Regions from separate parts of the Mesorhizobium sp. ISC15 genome, predicted to be linked through region 1. Evidence: predicted binding sites of a transcription regulator. Region 1 holds the regulator's gene; each other region holds the start of a gene.
The links. Region 1 encodes PhoB, which activates phosphate uptake and scavenging genes when phosphate is short. Its sites were predicted from a motif close to TGTCATNNANCTGTCAT; they were not measured.
Positions count from the first base shown of each region.

Region 2: a site for PhoB is predicted at 2,754-2,770, ahead of RPG13_RS16445 (LTA synthase family protein). Genes of this name have one in related genera too.
Region 3: a site for PhoB is predicted at 5,288-5,304, ahead of phnC (phosphonate ABC transporter ATP-binding protein). Genes of this name have one in related genera too.
Region 4: a site for PhoB is predicted at 4,745-4,761, ahead of phnF (phosphonate metabolism transcriptional regulator PhnF). Genes of this name have one in related genera too.

Region 1 is NZ_JAVSPX010000001.1:594,489-601,931, forward strand. It holds gene RPG13_RS02945 (sugar ABC transporter permease) at 1-362, opposite strand, end outside; gene xylF (D-xylose ABC transporter substrate-binding protein) at 508-1,548, opposite strand; gene RPG13_RS02955 (ROK family protein) at 1,817-3,064, shown strand; gene phoB (phosphate regulon transcriptional regulator PhoB) at 3,099-3,788, opposite strand; gene phoU (phosphate signaling complex protein PhoU) at 3,805-4,512, opposite strand; gene pstB (phosphate ABC transporter ATP-binding protein PstB) at 4,549-5,364, opposite strand; gene pstA (phosphate ABC transporter permease PstA) at 5,377-6,990, opposite strand; gene pstC (phosphate ABC transporter permease subunit PstC) at 6,983-7,443, opposite strand, start outside.
Region 2 is NZ_JAVSPX010000001.1:3,440,766-3,448,208, forward strand. It holds gene rpsF (30S ribosomal protein S6) at 1-494, opposite strand, end outside; gene RPG13_RS16445 (LTA synthase family protein) at 799-2,724, opposite strand; gene fabD (ACP S-malonyltransferase) at 2,992-3,933, shown strand; gene fabG (3-oxoacyl-[acyl-carrier-protein] reductase) at 3,993-4,730, shown strand; gene RPG13_RS16460 (acyl carrier protein) at 4,920-5,156, shown strand; gene fabF (beta-ketoacyl-ACP synthase II) at 5,191-6,453, shown strand; gene mltG (endolytic transglycosylase MltG) at 6,556-7,443, shown strand, end outside.
Region 3 is NZ_JAVSPX010000001.1:284,935-292,377, reverse strand. It holds gene RPG13_RS01475 (sugar phosphate isomerase/epimerase family protein) at 1-674, shown strand, start outside; gene phnE (phosphonate ABC transporter, permease protein PhnE) at 682-2,253, opposite strand; gene phnE (phosphonate ABC transporter, permease protein PhnE) at 2,258-3,232, opposite strand; gene phnD (phosphonate ABC transporter substrate-binding protein) at 3,306-4,214, opposite strand; gene phnC (phosphonate ABC transporter ATP-binding protein) at 4,361-5,218, opposite strand; gene RPG13_RS01450 (DUF1868 domain-containing protein) at 5,341-6,045, opposite strand; gene RPG13_RS01445 (DapH/DapD/GlmU-related protein) at 6,232-6,849, opposite strand; gene phnL (phosphonate C-P lyase system protein PhnL) at 6,846-7,443, opposite strand, start outside.
Region 4 is NZ_JAVSPX010000001.1:275,907-283,349, forward strand. It holds gene RPG13_RS01395 (sugar ABC transporter ATP-binding protein) at 36-1,589, shown strand; gene RPG13_RS01400 (ABC transporter permease) at 1,586-2,551, shown strand; gene RPG13_RS01405 (zinc-binding alcohol dehydrogenase family protein) at 2,620-3,639, shown strand; gene phnF (phosphonate metabolism transcriptional regulator PhnF) at 3,977-4,720, opposite strand; gene phnG (phosphonate C-P lyase system protein PhnG) at 4,843-5,304, shown strand; gene phnH (phosphonate C-P lyase system protein PhnH) at 5,304-5,915, shown strand; gene RPG13_RS01425 (carbon-phosphorus lyase complex subunit PhnI) at 5,917-7,029, shown strand; gene RPG13_RS01430 (alpha-D-ribose 1-methylphosphonate 5-phosphate C-P-lyase PhnJ) at 7,026-7,443, shown strand, end outside.

The sequences.
Region 1 (7,443 bases):
CCCATGACGCGGATCAGGAATTCGGCCTGCGCCACGCCCATCACCATGCCGATCACGCCTTCGACGGAGCCCACCGAAAGATCGATGTTGCGCATCACGATGACCAGCACCATGCCGGTCGCCATGATCGCCACCGAGGAGGTCTGCACCGACAGGTTCCAGAGATTGCGCGGCGTGAGGAAAAGCCCACCCGACAGGATGTGAATTCCAACCCAGATGACCAGCAGAGCGCCGACCATGCCGAGCATGCGTATATCGAGCTCGGTTGCCTTGAGGAACCGTCCGATGGCGCTGAGCTCGGATTCGCGCGCCCGGTCTTCGGCCGTGTGGGCGACCGGTGGGTTGGATGCCGTGTCGGTCATGATGTCCTCCGACCGGGTTGCCGTCTGGCGCGGATGCCGGAACAGAATGCTATTTGCTTTCCACGGTCATTTGAAGCGGAAAGCCTCTCGAAAAACGCCGCGGCCTGACAGCCGCGGCGTTCGTTTCCTTGCGAAATGATCCAGATCAGTTGCAGGCCGCAACGCTGCCCGCGGCGACACCCGCGCAGACTTCGTCCTTCTTGATCCAGCCGGCGTCAATGACGACGTTGAGATTGTCCTTGGTGATGGCAATCGGCGTCAGGAACAGCGACTTGACGGCATTGCCGCCCGGCGTGGTGAAGTCCTTGACGCCCGCAATGTCGGTCATCTGCTTGCCGTCGGCAAGCTGCGAGGCGATCTCGGCGGCGTTCTTGCCGAGCTCTCGCGCGTCCTTCCACACCGATACGGTCTGTGTGCCGAGCGCAATGCGGTTCAGCGCTGCATGGTCGCCGTCCTGGCCGGACACCGGGACGGATCCGGCCAAGCCTTGCGCCGTCAGCGCCGCGACGACGCCACCGGCAGTGCCGTCATTGGCGGCAACCACCGCATCGACCTTGTTGTCGTTGGCGGTCAGGAACTGTTCCATGTTCTTCTGGGCGTTGGCGGGAAGCCAGCCGTCGGTATACGCCTCGCCGACATTTTTGATCTTGCCGCTGTCGATGGCATCCTTGAGCACTTCCATGGAGCCGGCGAACAGGAAATCGGCATTCGGATCGGCGCCCGAGCCCTTGATGAAGACGTAGTTGCCTTCCGGCGCCACCTTGAACACTTCGCGGGCCTGCATGCGGCCGACTTCCTGGTTGTCGAAGGTCAGATAGAACACGTCCTTGTTCTCGATCAACCGGTCATAGCCGACGACCGGAATGCCTTCGTCCAGCGCCTTTTGCACCGCCGGCCCGATGGCCGACGCATCTTGCGCAAGGATGATCAGCGCGTTGGCGCCCTGCGAGATCAAGCTCTCGACATCGGTCAGCTGCTTGCCGGGATTGGACTGCGCATCGGCGGAAATATACTTGTCGCCGGCAGCCTCGATCGCCGTCTTCATGGCGGCTTCGTCGGTCTTCCAGCGCTCTTCCTGGAAGTTCGACCACGAAACGCCAATGACCTTGTCCTTCGCCTGTGCGACCGACGCGAGCGTCAGCGACATGGCGACCCCCGCCAGGATGGCGGCTGCGAATCTCTTCATGATAGTCCTCCCTGCGCCGCGATACGGCGCGACCAAACTGGCCCGAAGGCCGGCACAAAGGCTCTATTTTTTCGAGCCTCGAAAAAATACTGGTCCAACGCCGAAGCGCTGTCAACATCAATTCTGATGGATTTTGATGTCCCTGCCGACTTTTTTCGAGCCCCGGAATAAACAATGACAGGGCCTTCTGCTTCTGCCAGTATTTGTCGGACGCTACCGACGGCTTCCGGTTCATGAGCGGCCGCGGCAAGAGGGAGGAAGCAAAAGAATGTCGGTTGGAATCCGTCATGACGATTTGCGTCGGCGCAACCGGGCGATGGTGATTTCGGCCGTACGCCGGGCAGGCCAGCCGTCGCGAACCGAGATCGCCGCGACCACCGGCCTCAGCCATTCGACCATATCGGCGATCTCTTCCGACCTCATCCAGGAAGGCATCCTGACCGAGAGCAAAGCGAGCGAGACCGTTTCGCTGAAACGCGGCCGGCCGCAGGTCGGCCTTAGCCTCAATCCGGAAGCGGCAGCGGTGTTGGCCGTCGTGTTGTCGCTGAATTTCCTTTCGGTCGCCGTCATCGATTATGCCGGACAAGTGGTCGCCGAGGAACAGCGCCGGCTGGACACGCTGACCATGTCGCGCGACGAGCTGATCGACGAATGTGTCGCCATCGTCCGGCGCCGGCTCGAAGATCCCGATCTCGATGTCCAAAGCGTCGCCCGCATCGCGCTGGCGATCCAGGGCATCACCGATTCCCATGCGCGCGCCATGTTGTGGTCGCCGATCACGCCGCAGACGAACATTGCCTTCGCCGACATTCTGGAACGTGAGTTCGGCATCCCGGCCATCATGGAGAACGACTGCAACATGATGGCCGTGGCGCTGCGCTGGCGCGACCCGGATCGCTACCGCGACGATTTCATCGCCATCCTGCTCTCCCACGGCATCGGCATGGGGCTGGTGCTGAAGGGCGAACTGTTCACCGGCACCCATTCCTCAGGCGGCGAATTCGGCCACATGATCCACCGGCCGGGCGGCGCGCTTTGCCGCTGCGGGCGGCGCGGCTGCGTCGAGGCCTATGCCGGCAACTACGCCATCTGGCGCAATGCAAGGCAGTTGAGCGAGAACGCCGAGCCGGTCGCCGATGTCAGCGACGCCGAGATGCGGGCACTGGCGGCCCGGGCGCGCCAGACGGACGGACCCGAGCGCGAAGCCTACCGCAAGGCCGGCGAAGCGCTCGGCTTCGGGCTTGGCAGCCTGTTCGCGTTGATCGATCCGGCGCCGGTCGCCATGGTCGGCGCCAGCGCTGCCGCCTTCGACCTGATCGAGCCGGCCCTGCGCGAGGCCATCGCTCAGACCGCCGGCGGTCAGCATTCGGGTTCGATTTCCTTCGACACCGAGCCGAACGAGCTGCCGCTGATCCGCGAAGGCTGCGCCATGCGAGCGCTGAGCTTCGTCGACCAGGAGATTTTCGCGCCGGGCGCGCAAGGGAAGTCCGGCACGGCCAGGAAGCACGTGGCCTGAATGGAAGAACGCAGCTTGAATTCAGGCAGTCTGTTCAGTCTTCCCTGATCGCATAGCCCGCGCCGCGGATGGTGCGGATGACATCGGGCATGCGGCCATTGTTGACCGCCTTGCGCAGCCGGCCGACATGGACGTCCACCGTGCGCTCGTCGATGTAGATCGTCTCGCCCCAGACATTGTCGAGCAACTGGCTGCGCGAGAACACCCGACCCGGGTGCCGCATCATGAATTCGAGCAGCCGGAATTCGGTCGGCCCGAGCCGGATCTCGCTCTTCTTGCGATAGACCCTGTGCGATTCGCGATCGAGCATGATGTCACCGACCTTCAGCACGCTGGACAGCACTTCGGGCTTGGCGCGGCGCAGCAGCGCCTTGACCCTGGCCATGAATTCCGGTGTCGAGAACGGCTTGACCAGATAGTCGTCGGCCCCGGTCGAGAGGCCGCGCACCCGGTCGCTTTCCTCGCCGCGCGCGGTCAGCATGATGATCGGCAGCCGCTCGGTTTCGGGACGCACCCGAAGGCGACGGCAAAGCTCGATGCCCGAAACCGCCGGCACCATCCAGTCGAGCACCAGAAGATCGGGCACGTTTTCCTGAAGCCGGATTTCGGCCTCGTCGCCGCGCGTCACCACCTCGACCTGATAGCCTTCGGATTCCAGATTGTAGCGAAGGAGGACGCCCAGCGGCTCTTCGTCCTCCACCACCATGATGCGCGGCGCGATCATCGGCCGGTTACCCCTGTCATGTCGCCGACGCCGACATCGTCGTTTCGTCGAGCTTCGGTCGATCCGCCGGCAATTGCTGCCCGGTCACGACATAGTAGGCGTTTTCGGCGATGTTGGTGACATGATCGCCGATACGCTCGAGATTCTTGGCGCAGAACAGAAGATGCGTGCAGGCGGTGATGTTGCGCGGGTCCTCCATCATGTAGGTCAGGAGTTCGCGAAAAACCGCCGTGTATTTCACGTCGATCTTCTCGTCGGCGGCGCGCAGCTCTTTCAACGCGCCGGCGTTGCGCGACACATAGTGCTCGACCACGCCGCGGAGCTGCTCGAGAACGAGATCCGCCATCGCGTCGATACCGTGCGAGAGATTACGCGGCGTGGCGCTCTGCCCGACGGCGCTGACCCGCTTGGCTATGTTCTTGGCCAGGTCGCCGATGCGCTCGAGATCGCCGGCCATCCGGATTGCGCCAACCACGGCGCGCAGATCTTGCGCCATCGGCTGCCGCTTGGCGATCAGCGTGATCGCGCTGTCGTCGAGTTCGCGCTGCCGCGCATCCATGATGGCGTCATCCGAGACGACGCGCTGCGCCATCGCATTATCTGACGCAAGCAACGCGCGGATCGACGCTGCGACCATCGCGGCGGCGAGCTCGTCCATGTCGCGGATCAGCCTGTCGATGTGCTCCAATTCCTCGTCGAAAGATGCGACGGTATGTTCACCCATGATACTGTCCTCGTGCTCGAAAATTAGCCGGACCGCTTAGCCGAACCGGCCGGTGATGTAGTCCTGGGTGCGCTTGTCGTCGGGGTTGGTGAACATCTTGTCGGTCGCGCCCTCCTCGACCAGATAGCCGAGATGGAACATCGCCGTGCGTTGCGACACACGCGCTGCCTGCTGCATCGAATGGGTGACGATGACGATCGTGTAGTTCTGGCGCAGTTCGTCAATCAGTTCCTCGACACGGGCGGTGGCGATCGGATCGAGCGCCGAACAAGGCTCGTCCATCAGGATCACTTCCGGCGACACAGCGATGGCGCGCGCAATGCACAGACGCTGCTGCTGGCCACCGGAAAGGCCAGTGCCCGACTCGAGCAGGCGATCCTTGACCTCGTTGAACAGGCCGGCCTTCTTCAGGCTCGATTCGACGATGCCGTCCAACTCCGCCTTGCTCCTGGCCAGACCGTGAATGCGCGGACCGTAGGCGACGTTTTCGTAGATCGACTTCGGAAACGGGTTCGGCTTCTGGAACACCATGCCGACGCGAGCTCGCAGCTCGACGACATCGATTTTCGGGTCGTAGACATCCTCGTTGTCGAGCGTGATCTTGCCGCTTACCCGCGCGATGTCGATCGTGTCGTTCATTCGATTCAAGCAACGCAGAAAGGTCGACTTGCCGCAGCCCGATGGGCCGATCAACGCCGTCACCTGGTTCTCGCGGACATCGAGATCCACGTCGAACAGAGCTCGCTTCTCGCCGTAATGAACGGAGACCTTTTCGCCCTTCATCTTGATCGAAGGCTCGTTGGTTCCGCTACTCAGTTTCTGCTCGACGCTGGCTTCCGTCATGATGTTCATATCCTCTACTCCTTACCAGCGCCGCTCGAAGCGCCTGCGCAGTATCACCGCGATGGCATTCATGATGACCAAAAACACCAGCAAAATCAAAATCGCCGCCGAAGTCTTCTGCTGGAACCCCGCTTCAGGAAAATCGGCCCACATGAATATCTGCACCGGCAGGATCGTCGCGGGATCGGTGAAGCCACCGGGAATGTCGACGATGAAGGCGACCATGCCGATCATCAGCAACGGCGCGGTTTCACCCAGCGCATGCGCCATTCCGAGGATGGTGCCGGTCATGATACCCGGCATCGCCAGCGGCAGGACGTGATGGAATACGGTCTGGACCTTGGACGCTCCGATGCCAAGCGCCGCCTCGCGGATCGACGGTGGCACGGCGCGCAGCGAAGCGCGTGAGGCGATAATGATGATCGGCAGGGTCATCAGCGCCAGCACCATGCCGCCGACCACCGGGGCCGAGCGCGGCAGGCCGAAGAAATTCAGGAATACGGCAAGTCCAAGCAGGCCGAAGACGATCGAAGGCACCGCCGCCAGATTGTTGATATTCACTTCGATGATCGTCGTCAGCCGGTTCTTGGGCGCAAATTCCTCAAGATAGATCGCCGCCGAAACGCCGATCGGGAAGGCGATGGCGAGCGTTACGATCATGGTCAGGAACGATCCGACGACCGCGCCCCAGATACCGGCCAGTTCCGGCTCGCGGCTTGCGCCGGTGAAGAAGAAGATCGAGTTGAACCGGCTTTCGATCAGGCCGGCGCTCTTCAGCGTATCGAGCCAGACGATCACCTTGTCCGAAATCTTTCGCGATGCTTCCGGCGTGTCGATGACCCGCAGGAATGCCTGGCCGCTCGCGGCTGGCGCCGTGCTGTCCAGCGCCTCGATCACCGTGCCCTTTGCGACCGCCGTTCCGTTGGCCCCAGGCGACAGCGCGGTCAGCTTGACCGTGCCGCCATTGAACGCGACCAGCAGCGACGACGCGCCGCTCGTCAGCGTGAGCATGCCGTTTTCGCCCTCGGTCGCACCATGGCCGCGCGCCAACGCCAGCATGGCATCGTCGCCGAAGGTCAGATCGATGTCGCCGCTGCTTTGCGAAGGCGTGACGCTTGTCGAAATCGCCTCGTCCGAACCGACGTCGGCAAGCAAACCCTTGAGATAAAGGTCGGCAAAATCGTCAAGTGGAACCGCGTAGTCCACCGTTCCTCCGAGCATCCCCGGATCAGCAGCGATATCTTTGCGCAGGAACACGCCTGTGCCGGTGGAAATCAGTCCGCGCAGCAGGCGCTTGTCCTGACGGCTCGTCACATCCGGAAATTTTGCCGTAAGCGCTTCCTGGGCGATGGCGTCGTAGTTGACGGCGTCGAGTTTCGCCGGGTCGACCTTGGCCGCCGAAAGATCGATCGGCAGCGTCAGATAGTTCTGCCGCAGCGCCGGGATCGCCTGCGTGACGATCGTCGACAGGAGCAGCACAAGGAATAAGCCGGCCAACGCGACGGCTGCGGCGCCAAGCCATTTGAACCATGTTTCCGCACGGTAACGACCCTTTAGCCGCGCCTTCGCGGCGTCGTCGGTATGAATACTGACCGGCCGTCCGACGGCACCGAATGACGAGATCGCATCAGTCATATTGCTCTCGGTATTTCTGGACGACGCGCAAAGCGACGATGTTGAGGGTAAGCGTGATGCAGAACAGCACCAGGCCGAGCGCGAAGGCTGCAAGCGTCTTGGCGCTGTCGAATTCCTGATCGCCCACAAGCAGCGTCACGATCTGCACCGTCACGGTGGTGACCGCTTCGAGCGGGTTGGCGGTGAGATTTGCCGCCAGCCCCGCGGCCATGACCACGATCATTGTTTCACCGATTGCGCGGCTGACTGCGAGCAGCATCGCCGAAACGATGCCCGGAAGGGCCGCGGGAAGGATCACCTTGCGGATGGTTTCAGACTTGGTCGCGCCGAGGCCGGCAGAACCGTCTCTCAGGGATTGCGGAACGGCGTTGATCACATCATCGGAAAGCGAGGAAACAAAGGGAATGATCATGATACCCATGACCACGCCTGCGGCGAGCGCGGATTCTGACG
Region 2 (7,443 bases), 2.8 Mb from region 1:
TATTCTGCACCCCCTTCAACACCTTCGCGCGGACGGCGCGGGCCACGGTCTGCACCGGCGTCGCCACCGAAGCTGCGCGGCGGACGATCGCCACGGTCGCCGCGATCGCGGTCGCCGAACGAGCGCGGGCCGCGGTCACGGTCGCCGAAGCCACCGCGTTCCGAGCGCTCTTCGCGCTTCTGCATCATCGCCGACGGGCCTTCCTCATGCGCATCGACCTTGATGGTGAGGAAACGCAGCACATCTTCGGACAGGCCCATCTGGCGCTCCATCTCGTTGAGCGCGGCCGGCGGGCAGGTGATGTCCATCAGCGTATAGTATGCCTTCCGGTTCTTGTTGACCCGGTAGGTGAGGGACTTCAGTCCCCAGTTCTCGACCCGGCCGACGGACCCGCCATTAGCTGAGATGACGCCCTTGTACTGTTCGACAAGCGCATCGACCTGCTGCTGCGAGAGGTCCTGCCGGGCAAGAAACACATGTTCGTAAAGAGCCATATTGTTCTTTTGCCTTTCTTCGTTTCTCTCCCGGTTCCCGGCGGCAAAAGCCTCTGCAACTTCTCTGACCCGCCGATCCCTAAAGGAGGCGGGGAAGAAAGGAGCATGACGAGACGGTCGAGAGCGGAGACACGGGAGGCGGAAGCGCTTCTGGCCCCACACGAAGGTTTCGAAAAACCTCCGGCCCTCCGTTCAGCCCCCAGCAAGGACCGGCAGATTGCGGGCGTCTATACAGGAATCCGGCTGGATGGCAAGGGCGAGCCGAAAATCCGCCGCTGCAAGGACGACATGTCGCGCGGCAGCTTTAGCTTGTATGCGGGACCAGCTTCTTCACCGTTTCCGGGAAGAAATCGGGCGCTGCGTGGCGCTTGCCGAACATCATGTCGTATTGCAGCAGGCGGAAATCGCGAATGGCCGGGTCGATTTTCTTCTTGCGCGCCCAGTCCGGCGTGGCTTCGCCCGCCGGCGTCAACAGCAGATTGCGGTCGACGACACGGTAATGCTCGCGCATCTGGCCGAGGAAGCCGGTGTAATAGGGGTGGCTGATCCCGGCCGTGGTCAGGATATGGTAGGGCAGGAAGGCGGGGCTTACCGCGCCCATTTCCGCGGCCGGTCCGGTGCGGTTCGACCATACGATCAGCGGCGTCTGGTGATGCCGCAGCATCTGGTCAGGCGACTCCTTGCGCGGCGCGACATTGTCCTTTAGGAAGCCGGTTTCGACATAGACCGGACCGAGCGGCGGCAGATGGTCGCCGAAGAAGGCGATGACCGTCGGCCGCTGGCGGTTCTTCGCCCATTCGACAAGGCGCTCGAGGCCCTTGTCGGCGTCGGATGCTCCCTCTGTGAAGCTCAGCAGCGAATCCTTCGCCCATTGGCTGGTCGGCGCCTGCACCTTGTGGGTCGGATTGTAGTAGCGATTCGGCTCATAGGGACCGTGGTTCTGCAGGCTGACGGCGAAGAAGAAGAACGGATCGTCGGTGGCGTCGGCCTCGCGGATGATCTCGTCGGTCATCGCCGCGTCCGAGGCCAGCGGCCCGCGCTTTTCGAGATATGGCAGGTTTTCCTCCGACTTGAAGTCGTCGAAACCGAAATCCGCATAGACCGGCGTGCGGTTCCAGAACCAGCTCGTGCCCGGATGGATGGCGCGCGTCTCATAGCCTTGGCTCTTCAGGAACGTGGCCATCGACGGCACCGGCGCGCGGACATATTGCTGGTAAGGGATGCTGCCGGCCGGCAGGAAGGCATTGGAAAAGCCGGTCAGCGCCTCGAACTCGACATTGGCGGTCATGCCGCCGAATTCGGGCGAGAACATCGAGCCCGAGCGCAGCGTCCGCACATTGGGAATCGGATCGGGCGTGATGGTGACGCCGGGCAACTCGGTCGGATCCCAGAAGGATTCGCTCATGACGATGATGATATCGGGCTTCTCGGCCGGTACGGAGACCGTCACGTCAGGCCTGTCGATTGCCGCGATCGACTTGTCGGAATAGCCCGCAGGCGCCGAGACGTGGGCCATCGGCACGTTGAGCGCGAAGGCGAGCGCGAAGCCGTTGGAGGCGTAGTTTTCCTTCTGGTCCCACATGATCGGGATGATCTGCAACCGGTCACGCGTCCACGAGAAGGTCGCGTAATCCATGATTGAGACGAAGAAGGCGAGCAGCGGCACTGTCAATGTCAGCCGGGCAAGGCGGCCCTTACGGCTGAGCGCCGGTACCCGGCGGCGCCATAGTCGCCAGCCATAGACGAGCAGCGATAGGCCGCCAACGATGCCGACCGCCATAGCGATGGCGGTCCCCGGGCGTTCGCGCACCAGAAGCGGCATCAGCGCCACGATCTGGCGTGAATACAAGAAATCGGTCGGATAGAGCGGATCGCCGAGATAGAGCGATTTCTGATGGCCGACAAAGGCCAGCGCCAGCGTCAGCGGCGCGACGATCATCAGGCTCTGGTGGCTGCGGCCGAGCACGGCATCGAGACCGATGAGGATCAACGCGAAAATGATGATGGTGGTCCAGCCCGGCTTGAACGGCTGCAGGAAGAAGGCGACGGTGCCGGCAAAGTCGCCGCGCACGATCAGTTCGACCGCAAACACCAGAATGGCGGCAGCGAGCAGGCTGACGAGGCCATAGCGGATAACGGGCCATTTCCGGCCCGGCAGATAGCCGGTGGCCGGATCGCCTTCCAGAAACTGTGGCGCGGCCTTGCCGGCGCCTTTCCTAGTCCTTGCCAACTTACAATTCCCCCGACCATACACAAAAGCGTCATTGAGCTGTCATCGATATGTCACAAAAAGCTAGCGCCTGTGGCTGAAATAAGAAGAGCCAGCAAACGAATCGTGAGCGATTTTCATCATGAGTGATCGACAAAAAGCCTTTTGGAACAGGCACTCGGCCAGCGATGCCGAGCCGGAGCGGCCTGAGTTGGGCTGATGGCGGACTTGACTTGCCCGCCTGCCTTGCGTCACAGGCAGGAAAAATCAGCCGCTTAGGAGCCACAGATGGCCGTCGCATTCACCTTTCCGGGACAGGGCAGCCAGGCTGTCGGCATGGGCAAGGACCTCGCCGACGCCTTTCCGGAATCGCGGAAGATCTTCGAAGAGGTCGACGACGCGCTCGGCGAAAACCTGTCGAAGCTGATCTGGGAAGGGCCGGAAGAGACGCTGACGCTGACCGCCAATGCCCAGCCGGCGCTGATGGCTGTGTCGCTTGCCGCAATCCGGGCTATGGAATCGCGCGGCTTCTCGCTGAAGGACAAGGTCGCCTATGTCGCCGGCCATTCGCTCGGCGAGTATTCGGCACTTGCTGCCGCCGGTTTCGTCTCGATCGCCGATGCCGCCCGGCTCTTGCGTATCCGCGGCAATGCCATGCAAGCGGCAGTGCCGGCCGGCGAGGGCGCCATGGCGGCGATCATCGGGCTGGAACAGGCCGATGTCGAAGCCGCCTGCGCTGAAGCGGCCAAAGATTCAGTTTGCCAGATCGCCAACGACAATGGCGGTGGCCAGTTGGTGATCTCCGGCGCCAGGGCGGCGGTTGAACTGGCGGCGAAGCTGTGCACGGAAAAGGGCGCCAAGCGGGCGCTGATGCTGCAAGTTTCTGCGCCTTTCCATTCGGCACTGATGACACCGGCGGCCGAGATCATGCGCGAGGCGCTGGCCGGGGTGACGAAGAACGCGCCGTTCGTGCCTGTAGTCTCCAACGTGTCGGTCACCCCGTCCAGCGATCCCGACGCCATCGCCCGCCGCCTGGTCGAACAGGTGACCGGCCGCGTGCGCTGGCGCGAGACGGTGGAGTGGTTCGGCGCGAATGGCGTTGCGACGCTTTACGAGGTGGGCGCAGGCAAGGTGCTGTCGGGACTGGCTCGGCGCATCAACCGCGATATCGCCACAGGCGCTGTCGGCACGGCGGCGGATGTCGAGGCGGCATTGGCGGCGCTCGCATAACCGGCCACGATTTGACCCCACCCGTGTGAAGGGTGTTCTCTTAGATCAGGAGACAAGACATGTTCGAATTGACTGGCCGCAAGGCGCTCGTCACAGGCGCATCAGGAGGGATAGGCGAGGCGATCGCCCGGGTGCTGCATGCGCAGGGCGCCATCGTTGGCCTGCACGGCACCCGCGTCGAAAAGCTGGAGACGCTGGCCGCCGAGCTCGGCGACCGGGTCAAGCTGTTCCCGGCCAACCTTTCCAACCGCGACGAGGTCAAGGCGCTCGGCCAGAAGGCCGAGGCCGATCTCGAAGGTGTCGACATTCTCGTCAACAACGCCGGCATCACCAAGGACGGGCTGTTCGTGCGCATGGCGGACGCCGACTGGGATAGCGTGATCGAGGTCAATCTGACCGCCGTGTTCCGGCTGACCCGCGAGCTCACCCATCCGATGATGCGGCGCCGGCACGGCCGCATCATCAACATCACCTCGGTGGTCGGCGTCACCGGCAATCCCGGCCAAACCAATTACTGCGCTTCCAAGGCCGGCATGATCGGCTTTTCCAAGTCGCTGGCGCAGGAGATCGCCACCCGCAACATCACCGTCAACTGCGTCGCCCCGGGCTTCATCGAATCGGCGATGACCGACAAGCTCAACGACAAGCAGAAAGAGGCGATCATGGCGGCGATCCCGACACGGCGCATGGGCACCAGCGCCGAAGTCGCTTCCGCCGTCGCCTACCTTGCTTCCAACGAAGCTGCCTATGTCACCGGCCAGACCATCCACGTGAATGGCGGCATGGCGATGATTTGACAGTTGCGGGAAAACCCGCCTTTTCGCCTTGGACCCAGGCCGATTTTCGTGTAATGCGGCCCGCAACCCGGCGGTTCGGGCAAAAACCGGTCCGGTGCCGTTGCGTTTCCGGCAGGACCATCTTTCAGCTTGATTAGCGGCATTCTGCCCGCTAACGAAGACAGACAACCAAAAGACGAGGATGCCCAAATGAGTGACACCGCAGAGCGCGTCAAGAAGATCGTTATCGAGCACCTTGGCGTCGATGCCGATAAGGTGACGGAGCAGGCGAGCTTCATCGATGATCTGGGCGCGGACAGCCTCGACACGGTCGAACTTGTCATGGCGTTCGAAGAAGAGTTCGGCGTCGAAATTCCCGACGATGCGGCCGAAACCATTCTGACTGTTGGCGATGCAGTGAAGTACATCGACAAGGCTTCGGCCTGACGCTATTTGCAGTCATCACCGAGGAGGACCTGCGATGAGGCGTGTCGTCGTCACGGGCCTTGGGCTGCTTTCGCCGTTCGGCATGGGCTTCGAGCATAGCTGGAAGGAGCTTCTGACCGGCCGCAGCGCAGCCAAGCGCATCACCGAGTTCGAGGTGGAGGATCTTGCCTGCAAGGTCGCCCACGTCATTCCGCGCGGCAACGGTGATAACGCCACCTTCAATCCCGAGGCCGTTCTCGAGCCGAAGGAACTGCGCAAGATCGGCGACTTCATCCTTTACGGGATCGCGGCCGCCGACGAGGCGTTGAAGGATTCGGGGTGGACGCCGAAAACGCATGAGGAGCAGTGCGCCACCGGCGTGCTGATCGGCTCCGGCATCGGTGGCATCGAAGGCATCGCCGAGAACGCGATGATCCTGAAGGAGCGCGGACCACGCCGCATCAGCCCGTTCTTCATCCCCGGCCAAATCATCAATCTCGTCTCCGGCCAGGTTTCGATCCGGCATGGGCTGAAAGGCCCCAACCACGCCGTCGTCACCGCTTGCTCCACCGGCGCGCACGCCATCGGCGATGCCGCCCGGCTGATCATGTGGGGCGATGCCGACGTAATGGTCGCAGGCGGTGCCGAAGCGCCGGTGACGCGGCTGTCGATCGCCGGTTTCGCTGCTTGCCGTGCACTGTCCACCGACCGCAACGACGCTCCGGAGACGGCTTCGCGTCCCTATGATCGCGACCGCGACGGCTTCGTCATGGGCGAAGGCGCCGGCGTCGTCATTCTGGAAGAGCTGGAGCACGCCAAGGCGCGCGGCGCCAAGATCTATGCCGAGGTAACCGGTTACGGTCTGACCGGCGATGCCTATCACATCACTGCGCCGGCCGAAGATGGCGACGGCGCCTTTCGCTGCATGGTTGCGGCGCTGAACCGGGCCAAGCTGACGCCCGCAGACGTCGACTACATCAACGCGCACGGCACCTCGACCATGGCCGACACGATCGAGCTCGGCGCCGTCGAACGGCTGGTCGGCAACGCCGCGTCGAAAATATCGATGTCGTCGACCAAGTCGTCGATAGGCCATCTTCTGGGTGCGGCGGGCGCCGCCGAGGCGATCTTTTCGATCCTCGCCATTCGCGACAACATCGCGCCGGCCACCATCAATCTCGACAACCCGGAGCGCGAAACGGCGATCGACCTGGTGCCGCACAAGCCGCGGGCCCGCCAGATCGACGTGGCGCTGTCCAATTCCTTCGGCTTCGGCGGCACCAACGCCTCGCTGGTCTTCCAGCGCTACAATGGCTGACCGGTCTGTCGACCGGCGCGGTCAGCGCGTGTCGTCAATTTTGCCATATTCGCCCCTACTCTGCCCAAGGGGATTCGTTGCAAGATCAAACGGTAGGGCGCCATGAACACAAATCCGGCGGACAACGGGGAATTCGGGCAACGGTCCGCACCGTCGGGTCCGATCGTGCCGAAGACGGCCAGCGAGGCATTACGGCCTGAAGCCGGCACACCGCCGCCCAAGCGCTCGCGCGCTTCGCGCAGCCAGTTCGTCGTGTTCATGAACTTCGTCATCTCCTTGGTGATGCTGTTGGTTCTGGCGGCCGGCTTTGCATTGTATTTCGGCAAGCAGGAATTCAACGAGCCCGGCCCGTCGGCCAATGCCGACACCTTCCTGGTCAAACCGAGCACCGGCGTCCAGGAAATTGCCGAGCAGCTCGAGCGGCGCGGACTGATCAGCGACGCGCGCATCTTCCGCCTTGGCGTGCGTGCCTTTGGCAATGACGCCGCGCTGAAGGCCGGCGAATACGAGATCAAGCCGCAGGCCTCCATGCGCGACATCATGGAGCTGCTGAAGAGCGGCAAGTCGGTGATGTATTCGCTGACCGTCCCCGAGGGGCTAACCGTCGAGCAGGCGCTGCAGCGCATCGCCGATCAGGCAGCGCTCGACGGCGATATGCCTGCGACCATTCCACCCGAGGGCAGCCTTGCTACCGACACGCTGCGTTTCACCCGCGGCGCGACACGCCAGCAGATGGTCGACAAGCTTTTGGCGGATCAGAAGAAGCTGGTCGACGACGTCTGGCAGCGGCGCGCTCCCGATCTGCCTCTGGCCAGTGTCGATGACTTCGTCATCCTGGCTTCGATCGTCGAGAAGGAGACGGGCAAGGGCGACGAACGTTCACGGGTCGCCGCCGTCTTCCTCAACCGGCTGGCCAAGGGCATGCGGCTGCAGTCAGATCCGACCATTATCTATGGGCTGTTCGGCGGCAAGGGCAAACCCGCCGACCGC
Region 3 (7,443 bases), 310 kb from region 1:
TTTCGGCAATGGGCGATCCGGCGATGAATCTGATCTCGGCCGATGGCGGAACGCGCAAGGCCGGCATCGATTATATGAGATGGGCGATCGACTGCTCAGCTGCGCTCGGCGCCAAAACGTTGAGCGGCCCGCTGCATTCGACACTCGGCGCATTTTCCGGCAGCGGGCCGACGGCGGCGGAGAAGAAGCGCTCGGTCGCCTCGCAACGCGCCATCGGCGACCACGCCGGCAAGAAGAACGTCACAATCGGGCTGGAGGCGCTCAACCGCTTTGAATGCTATCTGCTCAACACCATGGACGATTTGTCGGAGCATGTCGACGCAATCGACCGGCCGCACATCAAGGCGATGTACGACACCTTCCACGCCAATATCGAGGAAGCCGACCCGATCGGCGCCTATACGCGCAACCGCAGGAATATCGTCCATATCCATATTTCGGAGAACGATCGCGGCGTGCCTGGGCGCGGCCACATTCCGTGGAAGGAGACGTTTTCGGCCATCCGCAAGAGCGGCTATGACGACTGGCTGACGATCGAGGCCTTCGGCCGCTCGCTGAAGGATTTGGCGGCGGCAACCAAGGTCTGGCGCGACTTTTCGGAAAGTCCGGAAGCCGTCTATCGCGACGGCTACAAGCACATCAAGAGCGGCTGGAAGAGGGCTGGTGCTTATTAGCACGCAGCTAAGCCTTCCTCTCAGGCGACCCGAGTTGCCGGCGCCAGGCCGGCGGGCGCTCGCTCGCGCCGCTCCGCGTTGCCGTTTCGACCGATCCCATCAGTTTGCGGCGGAGAAAACTGGAAATGTTGTCGAAGATAAAGACGACAACCAGGATCAACAGAACCATATAGAAAACATTGGCCCAATTGGTGTTGGTGCGCATGGCCTCCCACAATTTCAGGCCGATGCCGCCGGCGCCGACAGCGCCTATGATCGTCGCTGACCGCGTGTTCGATTCCCAGAAATAGAGGGATTGGCTAAGGAATACCGGCAGAACCTGGGGCAGCACGCCATAGCGCTGCACCATTGCCGGCGTGGCGCCAACCGAGCGGATGCCCTCGCGCTGCTTGTCGTCGATGTTTTCCAGCGCCTCGGAATAGAGCTTGCCCAGGGTTCCGGTGTCGGTGAAGAAGATCGCCGACATGCCGGCCAGCGGCCCCGGACCGAAGCCACGCGTGAAGAACAGCGCCCAGATCAGCATGTCGACCGAGCGCAGGAAATCGAAGAAGCGTTTTGTTGCCTGGTTGGCAATCCGGCTCGGCGTGACGTTGCGCGCAGCCAGGAAGGCGAGCGGAAAGGCGACGATCGATGCCAGCACCGTGCCGACGAAAGCCATGACGATGGTCTGCAAAAGCTTCAGCCAGACGTCGCCGTGCTGCCACTCGGCGTTGTTGAGGATGTTGTCCCAGGCGAGCGCCGCGTTTGATCGCGACGGATCGATGCGTGCTCCGGAGATAATCAGTGAAGCGACCTCGCCGAACGGCTTTCCCCAGAATGGCGAGTTCGTGTCGAACACGAAATTGGCCCAGCCGAAGAAACGCCTCCAGGCAACGACTTCGTCGTTTTGGACTTCAGCGCGACCGAGAAATCCGAACGAGACATAGGCTGTCGAGCCTGGCCTGCGCTGCTCGATCCAGTCAGGCAGCGGTGTGCGCGGCGTCACAGAGCTGTCCTTGGCAATGTCGAAAATGACGCTTTCGGCGCCGCGCGTCACGGTGACAAGGTCTGGCGCGATGGCGATCTGACCATTGCCAAGAGTGACAGTCGCGGCCACGACGGCGTTTTCGCGCACCGTTTCAGGCACAGCCGGAGCGGATTGGCCTGACGGGACGGCTGGATTCTCGGCGGTCGGCGCGCCAGGCGCCATAAACGAATCCTGCGACGACTTGCCGGTCGCGCTCGCCGGTGCTGGCGCTGCGTCGACCCGCCGCTCGATCACCGCCATCTGCTTGGCCACCCAGTCGGGATTTGGATTGGATCCCAGCTTGGAAAAGCGGGAGTAGTCGATCGTCAGATGGTTGTCTTTGAATTCGATGTCAGGCCGGATTTCGTAAGACACCCAGTCGGCGAGATACGCGCCGGCAAGGTTCCAGTTCGCTTTTTCGAGAACGGTGACGATCGAGAAGAACCACGCGCAATAGAATGTGTAGAGGATGCAGAGAACGATACCGAGCGGGGTGGCGTAGCGCTTCCATAGGGATCGCCGGAACGCATTCGGATGGCGAGTGGCGATGTCGTTGATGGCGTCGGCGTTCATCGCATTACTCTCCGCGCCCGTATGCGAACGCTTGCCGGCCGACAAGACGATGTCTCAGCCACGCCGAAAACTGATCGACGGCGACAATCGTGCAGAACAGCAGGAAGACGATGGCGATGGTCTTGGCCTCATGGCCCCGGCTGATCGAAAGACGCAGGGATTCGCCGATGCCGCCGGCGCCGACGGCGCCGAGAATGGTCGAAGCGCGCACATTGATCTCGAAGCGGAGCAGGAAATAGCTCATGAAGTTGGGCAGAACCTGAGGCACGATGCCGAACCACACGCGTTCGACCCAGTTGGCGCCAACGGCTCGCAAACCTTCTTCAGGCTTCATGTCGGCATTCTCGACCACTTCGAAGAACATTTTTCCGAGTGCGCCGACGGTGTGGATGCTGACCGCGAGGATCGCCGGAATGGGTCCTAGCGAGAAGACCGCCAGAAAGAAGCCGGCGATGACGATTTCCGGAAAGGCGCGGACAATTTCAAGGAAGCGGCGCGTGGTGAAACGGAGCCAGCGGCTGGCCGTGATATTGCCCGCAGCCAGGAAGCAGAGCAGGAAACCGAATGTGGAGCCCACCAGCGTCGAAAACAGGGCAATGTTCAGCGTCTCGATCATCCGGTAGAAGTATTCCGGAACGTAGATGCTTTGGGTCAGGTAGACCCGGCCTTCGGGGTAGTCGAACTTGAGGCTGCCATCGTCGTAGGGGGACGGCAGGTCGAACAGCGCGCGCACCGGATCGAACCAGTCGCGCGGCTTCAATTCCGTGAAAAAGTCGGCGATATATGGAAGGCGGTCGAAGAACTTTCCGGCGTTGGTTTCGTTGGCGAACCAGAGCGAGCCAGAGAGCGCGAGAAACAGGAAAACCAGGCCTCCGATCGTGTAAAGGCGCCGGCGGGCGGCGAGGTCACGCCAGTGCCGCTCGACAGTGGCTCCCTCCGGTGAAAGCGCAGGCGCACGGTAAACGTCGGTCGCACTCATTTATCGATCCCTGGCCCATGATGCGGCAACGCCGCCGGCGGCACATGGCCCCGGCGGCGTTGTGGCAGTTTACTTACGAGCCGATCTTCGCCTTACGGGCGTCGATGATTGCCTGATAGAATTCCGGGGTGACCGGCGAATAGCCCTTGAAGTCGCCGCCCTGTATCGCCGAGAAACAGGCTGGATCGGTTTCCGGAAGCTTGGTCAGGAAATCGGTGACCTTCTGTTTGGCGCCGGCATCGATCGACGCACGCAGCACCAGCGGGCCGTTCGGGATCATCGGCGACTGCCACAATTCGACAAGATCGTCCATCTTGAGGACGCCCTTGTCGACCATCTTGCGCAGATTGCCCGAGCTGTAGCCGTCCTTGAAGTCGCCGACGCCGGAGGCCCAGGTGGTGCCGGCATCGAAGGTGCCCTTCAGGACCTCGAGGACGAGCTGTTCATGGCCGCCACCAAAACCGGTCGACGCGAAGTAGCTCTTCACATCCATGCCGATGTCCTTGGGCAGTGAAGTGACCGGGATCAGGTAACCCGAAGTCGAATCGGGATCGGCGAAACCGAGTTTCTTGCCCTTCATGTCGGCGAGCGTCTTGATGCCGGAATCGGCACGGGCGACCATGACCGAATGATAGCCGGTCGAACCGTCGGTCTGGACCGTCGTCAGGATAGGCTCAACCGCGTCCTTGTTTTCGAGATAGATCTTGGCATAGGCGGAAGCGCCGAGCTCGGCATAGTCAAGCGTGCCGCCGAGCAGGCCCTGGATGACGCCGTCGTAGTCGGCGGCCGGGAACAGCGAGACTTTCTCGACGCCCAGCACTTCCTTGATGTGGTCGGCGAAGCACTGGTAGTTGCGCAGACGGTCGGCTTCGTTCTCGCCGCCCAGAATGCCGACGCGGAATTCCTTCAGGTCCTGTGCCTGAACCGCGCCCATCGCCATGGCGATGATGGAAACAGCACCGAAAAGCATCTTTCTAAACATGTCGCGTCTCTCCTGTTGGTTCCGGCATCGCGCCGGTAGCGTTCGAATTTTGACAGCGCCCTTGACGTGGGCCGGCGATCCAGGCGCTCTTTTGCTTGTCCATGATCGTTTCCGGATACCGGTATCCACTTGTCGGGATCATGGAACTAGTAGCCCGGAAATGCGGGCTCGAGCGGTCCGGCGGATGCGGCGATTTTTTGCTTGATGGTGACGCTGGTCGAGGTGATGGCCTCGGAGATTTCGCCGCCATTGCTGTCGGCGCCGTAGACCATGCGCACGGCTTCGCGGTTGAGGTCTTCGGGTGGGCCGTCGAACACGACCTTGCCGGCGGCCATGCCGATGATGCGGTTGCAATAGGTGCGCGCGGTATCCAGCGTGTGCAGATTGGTGACGACGGTGATGCCCTCGCGCAGATTGATGTCCTGCAGCGAATCCATAACCACCTTGGCGTTGAGCGGGTCGAGCGAGGCGATCGGCTCGTCAGCAAGGATCACCTTCGGCTGCTGCATCATGGCACGGGCAATCGCAACGCGCTGCTGCTGGCCGCCGGACAAGGTGCCGGCCGGCTGCAGCGCCGTGCGGGCAATGTCGAGACGCTCGAGCGCCGCGATCGCCTCGGCCCGTTCCTCGCGAGAAAAGACACCGAGCAGATTGACAACGGTCGAGCGGTGATTGAGCCGGCCGAGCAAGACGTTGGTCAGCACGTCGAGACGCGGCACCAGGTTGAACTGCTGGAAGATCATGGCGCAGTCGCGCTGCCAGCGCCTGAGCAGCGAGCCGCGCAGGCTGGAGACTTCGGCGCCGTCAAAGAAAATCGACCCTTGGCTGGGATCGATGAGGCGGTTGATCATGCGCAAAAGGGTCGACTTGCCGGCACCGGAACGGCCGATGATGCCGACCATCTGACCGTGCGGGATCGAGATGTCGACATTGCTGACAGCGGTGTTCTTGCCAAACCGGCGGGTGACGCCGCGGATTTCCAGCGTGGCTGAGGTTGCTGACATAGGCAAGTTCCAGTCCAGTCGCAGTTGAAGGTCCGTTGACCCTCGCTAGCGCAGCCGCATGAACCTGCGGTGTCGGATTGATGTCAGTTTTGTTACTGCCCACAGGCAGAGACGTCGCGCCGTCAGCCCAGGACAAGAAGCTCCTCGAAAGGCTTCATGTCCTTGAAGCTGCAAAATGCCGGAGGCCGCAGCTCGATCACCGGAGCTTGACTGGCGAGCAACGAGAGACAGTCATCAAACAGGTCCTGCCATTGAGATGCGCTTTCGTCGTCGAGACGGCGGAGCTGGTAGGCGAAGGTTATGTGGAACGCGTAGGTGTCGTGGTCAGGATGCCGGTATCCGAACGGCACCGACAGGGCATCGCGCCACGCGCGCATGACGCGCTCATCCTCGTCGGAGGCGCCGGCAACGGTCAGGCCGGTCGGCACGACGTCGATAACCCTGACTTTGAACGCGCCATGGTCCTCGACGCCGTTCAGGCGCTCAAGATAGAGCCGGGTCATGTCGTCGATGCTGGTGTCGAGGGGCACATCCTCAGGCCAGAAGGGAAGCCGGCGGCGATATTCGATGATGCCCTGGAACAGCGTCATGTGCAGGCTGGAGATCGGCGTGAAGGCCAGTCGGTCGGCATCGGCCATGGCGCGCATCCGCTCACGCACTTCGATGACCGCCGTTTCGGACGCTGAGCCGCTGACAAGGTGGCAGACAACCGTGTTGCCAGGCTCGATGAGAAAATTGCCTGACCTGTCGTAGCGCGTGCCGAGATGCACGGGAGGGTTCGGGTTCGAGCCGGCAAAGAATCCGGCGAGCGAAGGTTTGATGGGCATGGCGATCTCCTGGGAAAGACCGCCTTTGTCCGAGTCATGTGTCAGGGATATGAATGGTGTGGTGGTGGGAGTGAGTAGTGTGTTGGGAGTGAGTAGTGAGTAGTGAGTAGTGAAAAGAGAGACCTTCGTCCAATCCGCGACTTCCTATCTCCTACTCACTACTCACTACTCACTACTCACTACTCACTACTCACCGTACTTCTCCAGAAACGCTTCCGCCGAAAGCGCGCGAAAATCGTCGAGCGCGGCGCGCAGCCTGATATGGTCCCAATCCCACCAGGCGAGCGCCTGATAACGTTCCGCCGTGCGGCGGTCGAAGCGTTCGCGGATCGGTTTCGCCGGCACGCCGCCGACAATGGTGTAGGGCGCGACGTCCTTCGACACCACGGCGCCGGCGCCGACCGCTGCGCCATCGCCGACGGTGACGCCGGGCAGGATGGTCGAGCCGTGGCCAAGCCAGGTGTCGTGGCCGATGGTGACGCGCTTGGCGCGACGCTGGGCGAAGAATTCGCTCTCGTGCTCGGCGTCGTCCCAATAGTCCGAGGCGCGATAGGTGAAATGGTGCAGCGTCGGCCGCCAGGTCGGGTGGTTGGTGGCGTTGATGCGCACATTGGCGGCAATGTTGGCAAATTTGCCGATCGTCGCGCACCAGACGCCGCAGTCCTGCATCATGTAGGAATAGTCGCCCAGCGTGCTTTCCGAAACCCGGCAGCGGTCGGCGATCTCGGTCCAGCGGCCAAGCGTCGAGTTCTCGACTTCCGCCGTCTCGTGGACAAGCGGCGCTTCCGACAGTTTTCTGGTCATGCGGCGATTTTCCCGGCGGCAAAAGCGGTCACGTCGATGACGCGGTCGGCTACCGCCTCGCGCACGTCGTGGTCGTGGAAGATGCCAAGCAGGGCGACGCCGGCCGCCTTCTTGGCCGCGATCAGCGCAATCACCACGTCGCGGTTCCTGGCATCGAGCGAGGCGGTCGGCTCGTCGAGCAGCAGGATCGGATGCTCGGTGATGAAGCCGCGCGCGATGTTGACGCGCTGCTGCTCGCCGCCGGAAAAGGTCGCCGGCGGCAGCATCCAGAGTTTTTCGGGCAGGTTGAGCTGCGCCAGCAAGGCGCGCGCCTTATTGCGCGCGACCTCACGGTCCGCGCCGCGCTCGACCAGCGGTTCGGCGACAACGTCGAGGGCGGAGACGCGCGGCACGGTGCGCAGGAACTGACTGACATAGCCGATCGTGAGCCGGCGCACGGCAAGCACGGTGCGCGGGCTGGCCGTTGCGAGATCGATGAGCCCATCCTCGTGCTGGACGATGATCTGGCCTGCGTCGACGGCGTAGTTGCCGTAGAGCATCTTCAGGATCGAGCTCTTGCCGGCGCCAGAGGGGCCGCCGAGCACTGCGCATTCA
Region 4 (7,443 bases), 320 kb from region 1:
CGTGCCACTCGTGAGGCCAATCTGGGAGGATTGTCATGACATCGACGGCGCAGGAACTGCATCCGGCCCCAACGCTGGAACCGGGCAGGACGATCCTCGAACTCAAGGGACTGGAAAAGCGATATCCTGGGACGCACGCGCTGAAGCCGGTTAACCTCGCCTTCAAGGCCAGCGAAATCCACGCCATCGTCGGCGAGAACGGCGCCGGCAAATCCACCCTGATCAAGCTGCTGACCGGCGTTATGCCGCGCACTGCCGGCGACGTCATCTGGGAGGGCAAGCCGGCAGCGCTGGCGACCCCGCATGAGGCGATGGCGCTCGGCATCAATGCCGTGCATCAGGAGGTCGTTCTGTGCCGCCATCTCACTGTCGCGGCCAACATGTTCCTCGGCGAGGAGGATTCCCGCTTCGGCATCCTGCAGCAGCGGGCTATGGTCAGGGAAGCGCAGAAGATCATCGACGATCTCGGCTTCGATCTGCCGGCGCATGTCGTGCTGGGTGACCTGACCATAGGCCAGCAGCAGCTGATCGCCGCCGCCCGCGCCACCGTGCGCGGCACCAAGTTCCTGATCTTCGACGAGCCGACCGCCTACCTCACCCGGAAGGAAGCCGACCAGCTGTTCACGCTGATCCGCCGGCTGAAGGGCGAAGGCGTCACCATCATCTACATCAGCCACCGCATGGAAGAGGTGTTCGAGCTCGCCGACCGCGTCTCGGTGCTGCGCGACGGCACGCTTGTCGGCACCAGGAACATCGCCGAGACCAACGACGCCGAGCTGGTCAAGATGATGATCAACCGCTCGATCGAGCAAGTCTACCACAAGGAGCATTTTACCCCGGGCGCGACGCTCCTCGAAGCCAGAAATCTCTCCGGCAAGGGCTTCGAAAATGTCTCGATGACGGTCCGGGCCGGCGAAATCGTCGGGCTCTACGGCCTGATCGGTGCCGGGCGCAGCGAGTTCGTCACCACGCTCTACGGCCGTCATCGCAAGTCGGCCGGCCAGATCCTCTGGGAGGGCAAGGAGGTTCAGGTCAACTCCGAGCATGACGCTATCAGGCTCGGCATGGCGCTGGCGCCGGAAAGCCGCCGTGACCAGGGCCTCTGCCTCAACCTGCCGGTCGGCCTCAATCTCAATCTGCCGATCTACAAGCGCATCTCCAGCAATCTGCTGATCTCCAGCGCACAGGAGAAGACCGAGGCGGATCGCCAGATCGCCAATCTCAGGATCAAGACGCCGACGCGCAACGCGCTCGCCTCCAGCCTGTCCGGCGGCAACCAGCAGAAGATCGTCATCGGCAGATGGCTGGCGCACGGCGCCAAGCTGTTCATCTTCGACGAGCCGACAGTTGGCGTCGATGTCGGCACCAAGGCGGAGATCTACCGTCTGTTCGGCGAACTGTTGTCCAAGGGCGCCGGCATCATCCTGATCTCGTCCTATCTGCCCGAGGTCTATGAACTGGCCGACACGCTGCATGTATTCCGGCGCGGCAAGCTGGTGGCCACGCATGGTTTCCGCACCGCCAATCATGAGGACATTCTCAATCAGGCGCTCGCCGAGAAACAAGAAAAACCGGGAGGACAGATATGAGCACCGAGGCGATCCCGGCCGAAAGGCCGAAACGCAACTACAACGCGCTGTTCGGGCTGACGCTGCTGGCGCTGCTGGTTCTTTTGTGGATCATCCTGTCGGTGGCGACGCCGAGCTTCGCCTCCGCCAACAATATCTCGAACCTGCTGCGGCAGGGCTCGATGATAGCCATCCTGGCGGTCGGCCAGACCTTCGTCATCATCACCGGAGGCATCGACCTTTCCGTCGGCGCCGTGGTCGGCTTCGCCACCGTCATCGTGGCGATGCTGATCAACGCCGGGGTGCCGGTCTTCCTCGCCATCCTGGTCACCTTGCTGGTCGGTGTCGCCATCGGCATGTTCCACGGCTTCGGCATCGTCAGGATGGGCCTGCCGCCCTTCATCATCACGCTGGCGACACTGACCTCGCTGCGTGGCATTGGCCTTTTGATGACCAACGGCAACTCGATCTCGATCAACAACGACGCCTTCCAGTTGTTTTCGCGCAGCTCGTTTCTCGGCGTCCCCAATCTGTTCTGGATGGTGATCCTGGTCGGCATCCCCGCCTACATCTTCCTGCATCACAGCCGCTGGGGCCGGTATCTGTTCTCGGTCGGCTCCAACGCCGAGGCCTCGCGTCTGTCCGGCGTCAATGTCCAGCGCACCATCTACATGGCCTATACGCTGTCGGGCCTGTGTGCGGCTTTCGTCGGCGTGCTGCTCGCGTCGCGCATCGGCATCGGCAATCCGACGCAGGCCGAGGGCTGGGAGTTGCAGGCGATCGCCTCGTCGGTGATCGGCGGCACCTCGCTGTTCGGCGCCGTCGGCTCGGTGCACGGGCCGCTGCTCGGCGCCTTCATCCTCGCCACCATCAACAACGGCGCCAATCTCTTGAACGTCAATGCCTTCTGGCAGCGCATCATTACCGGCGTGCTAATCATCGTCATCGTCTATTTCGACGGCCTGCGCCGCCGCGGCAAGTAGACTATCTTAACAACCGCCGGCCCGGCGCAACCGGGGCCGGCGGTGCCATGAACCGACTGGATCAAAGCATGAAAGCCGTCGTCTGCCGCTCGCCCGGTGAGCTTGTTCTGGAAGACCGCCCGGCGCCAGGCACTCCGCCCTCTGGCTGGGCGCTGGTCGCGGTCAGTCATGTCGGCATCTGCGGCACCGACTATCACATCTTCGAGGGCAAGCATCCGTTCCTCGCCTATCCCCGCATCATGGGCCACGAGGTTTCTGGCACTGTGATCGAGGCCGGCGAAGGCGTCGATCTGTCCGTCGGCGAACCGGTGATCATCAACCCCTATCTCGCTTGCGGCAAATGCATCGCCTGCCGGCAGGGCAAGCCGAATTGCTGCGTCAGGATCGAGGTGCTCGGCGTCCACCGCGACGGCGCCATGTGCGAACGGATCCTGGTGCCGGCGCAAAATCTCTATCCGGCAAACGGCCTGTCGCTGGCGGATGCCGCCGCCGTCGAATTCCTGGCGATCGGGGCGCATGCCGTGCGGCGCTCGCTGGCGCAGCCAGGCGCGCGCACGCTGGTCATCGGCGCAGGGCCGATCGGCCTCGGCACGGCGCTGTTCGCCCGCATCGCCGGTCTCGACGTGACGCTGCTCGACATGAGCGCGGAGAGGCTGGGTTTCGCCGCAAACGAACTCGGCTTTGCGACCCTCGACGGTTCGCAGGCGTCTGCGACCGATCTGGTGCGGGAGGCGACCGGCGGCGAAGGTTTTGACGTGGTTTTCGACGCCACCGGCAACACCCAGTCCGTTCAGTCGGCCTTCGCCCATGTCGCGCATGGCGGGACGCTGGTCCTGGTCAGCGTCGTCAAGGACGACATCGTCTTTTCCGATCCCGAATTCCACAAGCGCGAGATGACGTTGATCGGCAGCCGCAACGCGCTGCGCGCCGACTTCGACCATGTCGCCGCCTCGATCCGCGATGGTGCTGTGCCGCTGGCAAAGCTCATCACCCATCGCACGACGCTTGGCGAGACGCCGCGCGACCTCGCCCGCTGGGCGCATGAGAAATCCGGCCTGATCAAGGCGGTAATCGAAGTCGGGTCATAACACGGCAGGCGGTGAACCGGCCCGAATGACAACGCCCCGCGCAGGTCGACCCCCACTCCGTCTCGGCTTCGCCGAGCCACCTCTCCCCCGATCGACGGGGTAGAGGAAGGGTGCGAGCCTATTGCAGCCAACGCTCCCTCAACCAGACTCCTTCTCTCGCCGTCAGCGGGCTCCCTTCCTCTCCCTCCGGAGGGGGGAGAGGTGGCTCGGCGAAGCCGAGACGGAGTGGGGGAAGGCGGTCCTCAAACGCCAAGCCGCTGACATGTAAGCGCGACCGAGCTGGTATGACATCAGCGTGAGTCAGATAAATCACGGTCTCGTATAAGACCGGCACTACCTACAGCGCCGACAGTTTGAGCTCGACGCGCTCAGCCGGAAACCGCGTTTCGGCGAACTGGATCGGCTGGCCGTCCGGCGTGATGTTGACGGCGACCGTGACCAGCACGATGGCGCCGGGCTGCAGATCGAGATCGGCAAGGTCGGCGGCATCCGCGTGGCGCGCCGACAGCACCGTCGATTGCCTGAGATAGTCACTGATGCCGAAACGCTGGAGCGAGGCGGTGATCGATCCTGTTTCAGCCATGGCAGCATCGATGCCGGCGAAGCGTCCCGCCTCGAACCAGCCGGTGGCACGCGAGACCGGCTGTCCATCGGCTTCGCCGCGTGTCTCAAGGCGTATCACATTCGAACCCTTGGCAAGCCCCAGCCCTTCGGCGACGCGCCGGCTGGCCGGCTCGACCGCCGATTCGAGCAGTACGCTGCGGCGCTCGGACGCCTGCCCCTGCAAGCCCTCCGAAAAACGGGTGCGGGCGCCGATCGGATAGGACAGGCGCTTGCGCGAAAGCACGAAAGTGCCGCGCCCCTGCTCGGCCCTGAGCACGCCATCCTGCACCAGTGCTGCGATGGCGCTGCGCACCGTATGGCGGTTGACACCATAGCGCTCGGCCAGCGCGACTTCCGGCGGCAGCGCGGTATTCTCGGCAAAGTCGCCGACGGCGATCGAACGCAGGATTTGATCGGCGATCTGCCGCCACAGCGAGACGCCGCTGCGCCGCTCTATGCTGCTGGGCTGCCCGATCATGTCTTGCCCCGATCTTTTCGCCGGTGTCATGCACCCGTCATAGACACGCATTAGATAATAGGTATAATTTGTATAATTGTCTATATCAATAGACGAATTTTCGATGCAAGGGAATGTTAACCATGCGAGGACAGGAAGCGCGCGATCAGGCTCAGCGCAAGGCCGTTATGGCAACGCTGGCGCAATCGACCGGCGACGATATCGTCCGGCTGTGGAACGAAGCCGGCCTGCCTTCTGAGGCGGAACTCCTGCGCGGCCCCGAAACCGGCTTGGTCACCGTGCGCGGCCGCATCGGCGGCGGCGGCGCGCCGTTCAACGTTGGCGAGGCGACGGTCACCCGCGCTACCGTCCGGCTCGCCTCCGGACAGGTCGGCCACTGCTACGCGCTGGGCCGTGACAGGCAGAAAGCAAAACTGGCGGCGATCGCCGACGCGCTCTGGCAGGACCCTGCCCTGCGCCGTGAGGTCGAGACCAAACTCATTGCGCCGCTGCAGGCCGCACTGGCCAGCGCACGTGAACGGCGTCGCGCCGAGACGGCGGCAACGAAGGTCGATTTCTTCACCATGGTACGCGGAGAAGACTGATGGACATCGTAACCCAAGCGATCGAAGGCGGCTTTGCCGATCCGGTGTTCGACGCCCAGACGGTGTTCCGCGCCGTGATGGACGCAATGGCGCGGCCGGGCACCCTGCAGCCTCTGCCGGTCTTTGCCCGCCCGCCGGCGCCGCTGTCAGCCACCGCGGGCGCCATTGCGCTGGCGCTGTGCGACAACGACACGCCGCTGTGGCTCGACCCCGTTTTGCAGGCCCCGGTAGCGGTGAAATCCTGGCTCGGCTTCCACACCGGCGCGCCCCTGGCCAACACGCCGGCCGATGCGCATTTCGCGCTGATCGCCACGCCGGCCGAAATGATGGCGCTCGACGGCTTCTCACAAGGCACCCAGGATTATCCCGACCGCTCCACGACGCTGATCCTGCAAGTCGGAGATCTCGTTTCAGGCGCCCCTCTGTTGCTCGAAGGTCCTGGCATCGAAAAGACTGCAAGCATCGCGCCGGCACAGATGCCGCGCCATTTCGTCGAACAGTGGAAGCAGAACAACCAGCGCTTTCCGCGTGGCGTCGACATCGTCCTCGCCACCCCGGACGGCGTCGCCTGCCTGCCGCGCACGACGCGCATCAAGACGATGGAGGCGTGATATGTATGTCGCGGTAAAGGGCGGCGAAGCGGCCATTGCCAACGCCCACGCCCTGCTCGCCGACCGCCGGCGCGGCGACCGCTCGGTGCCGGCGCTTCGCCTCGACCAGATCGTCGAGCAACTTGCGCTCGGCGTCGACCGGGTGATGAGCGAAGGCTCGCTCTACGACAGGGAATTGGCGGCGCTCGCCATCGTCCAGGCGCGCGGCGACATGATCGAGGCGATCTTCCTGGTTCGCGCCTATCGCACGACGCTGCCACGCTTCGGCTACACCAAGGCGATCGACACCGGCGCGATGCTGGTCGAGCGGCGTGTCTCGGCGACCTACAAGGATCTTCCCGGCGGCCAGCTTCTCGGCCCGACCTTCGACTACACCCACCGGCTGCTCGATCCCGAGCTTGCCGCGGGCGGCGACGTCGCCGAGCCGCAGCAGCGTGCCAGCGAGGCGGAAGCCATGCCCCGTGTCTCCGCCATCCTCGCCCGCGAAGGCCTGATCGAGCCCGACGGCGACATGCCGCAGGACCATGTCCCCGGCGACATCACCCGCGAGCCGCTGGAATTCCCGATGGCGCGCGACATCCGCCTGCAGGCGCTGTCACGCGGCGACGAGGGTTTTCTCCTCGCACTCGGCTATTCCACCCAGCGCGGCTATGCCCGCAACCACCCCTTCGTCGGCGAGGTTCGCATCGGTGAGGTCGAGTTGGAACTCGATGTCGCGGAGCTGCCCTTCGCGGTACCGCTCGGCTCCGTTCGCGTCACCGAGTGCCAGATGGTCAACCAGTTCAAGGGCTCGGCCAAGGCGCCCCCGCAATTCACCCGCGGCTACGGCCTCGTCTTCGGCCAGAGCGAGCGCAAGGCGATGGCCATGGCGCTGTGCGACCGGGCGTTACGCGCTTCGGAATTCGGCGAAGATGTCGTCGCCGCGGCCCAGGACGAGGAGTTCGTCATCTCGCATTCCGACAATGTCCAGGCGACCGGCTTCGTCGAGCATCTGAAGCTGCCGCACTATGTCGACTTCCAGGCCGAGCTCGACCTCGTGCGCCGCATGCGCGCCGAGCATGATGCTCGCGAAAACGCCGGCAAAGCCGAGGAGAAAAGGGAGGCAGCGGAATGACCGCACAACCGACCGACATCGCCGCCTACAACTTCGCCTATCTCGACGAGCAGACCAAAAGGATGATCCGCCGGGCGATCCTCAAGGGCATCGCCATTCCCGGCTACCAGGTGCCGTTTGCCTCACGCGAAATGCCGATGCCCTATGGCTGGGGCACTGGCGGCGTCCAGGTCACCGCTTCGATCATCGGCCCGGACGATGTGCTGAAAGTCATCGACCAGGGCGCCGACGACACCACCAATGCGGTTTCGATCCGTGCCTTCTTCAAGAAGGTCGCCAATGTCGCCGTCACCACCGAGACGGCGAAGGCGACCATCATCCAGACCCGCCACCGCATCCCAGAACATCCGCTGACATCAGGCCAGGTGCTGGTCTTTCAGGTGCCGATTCCCGAACCTTTGCGCTTCCTCGAGC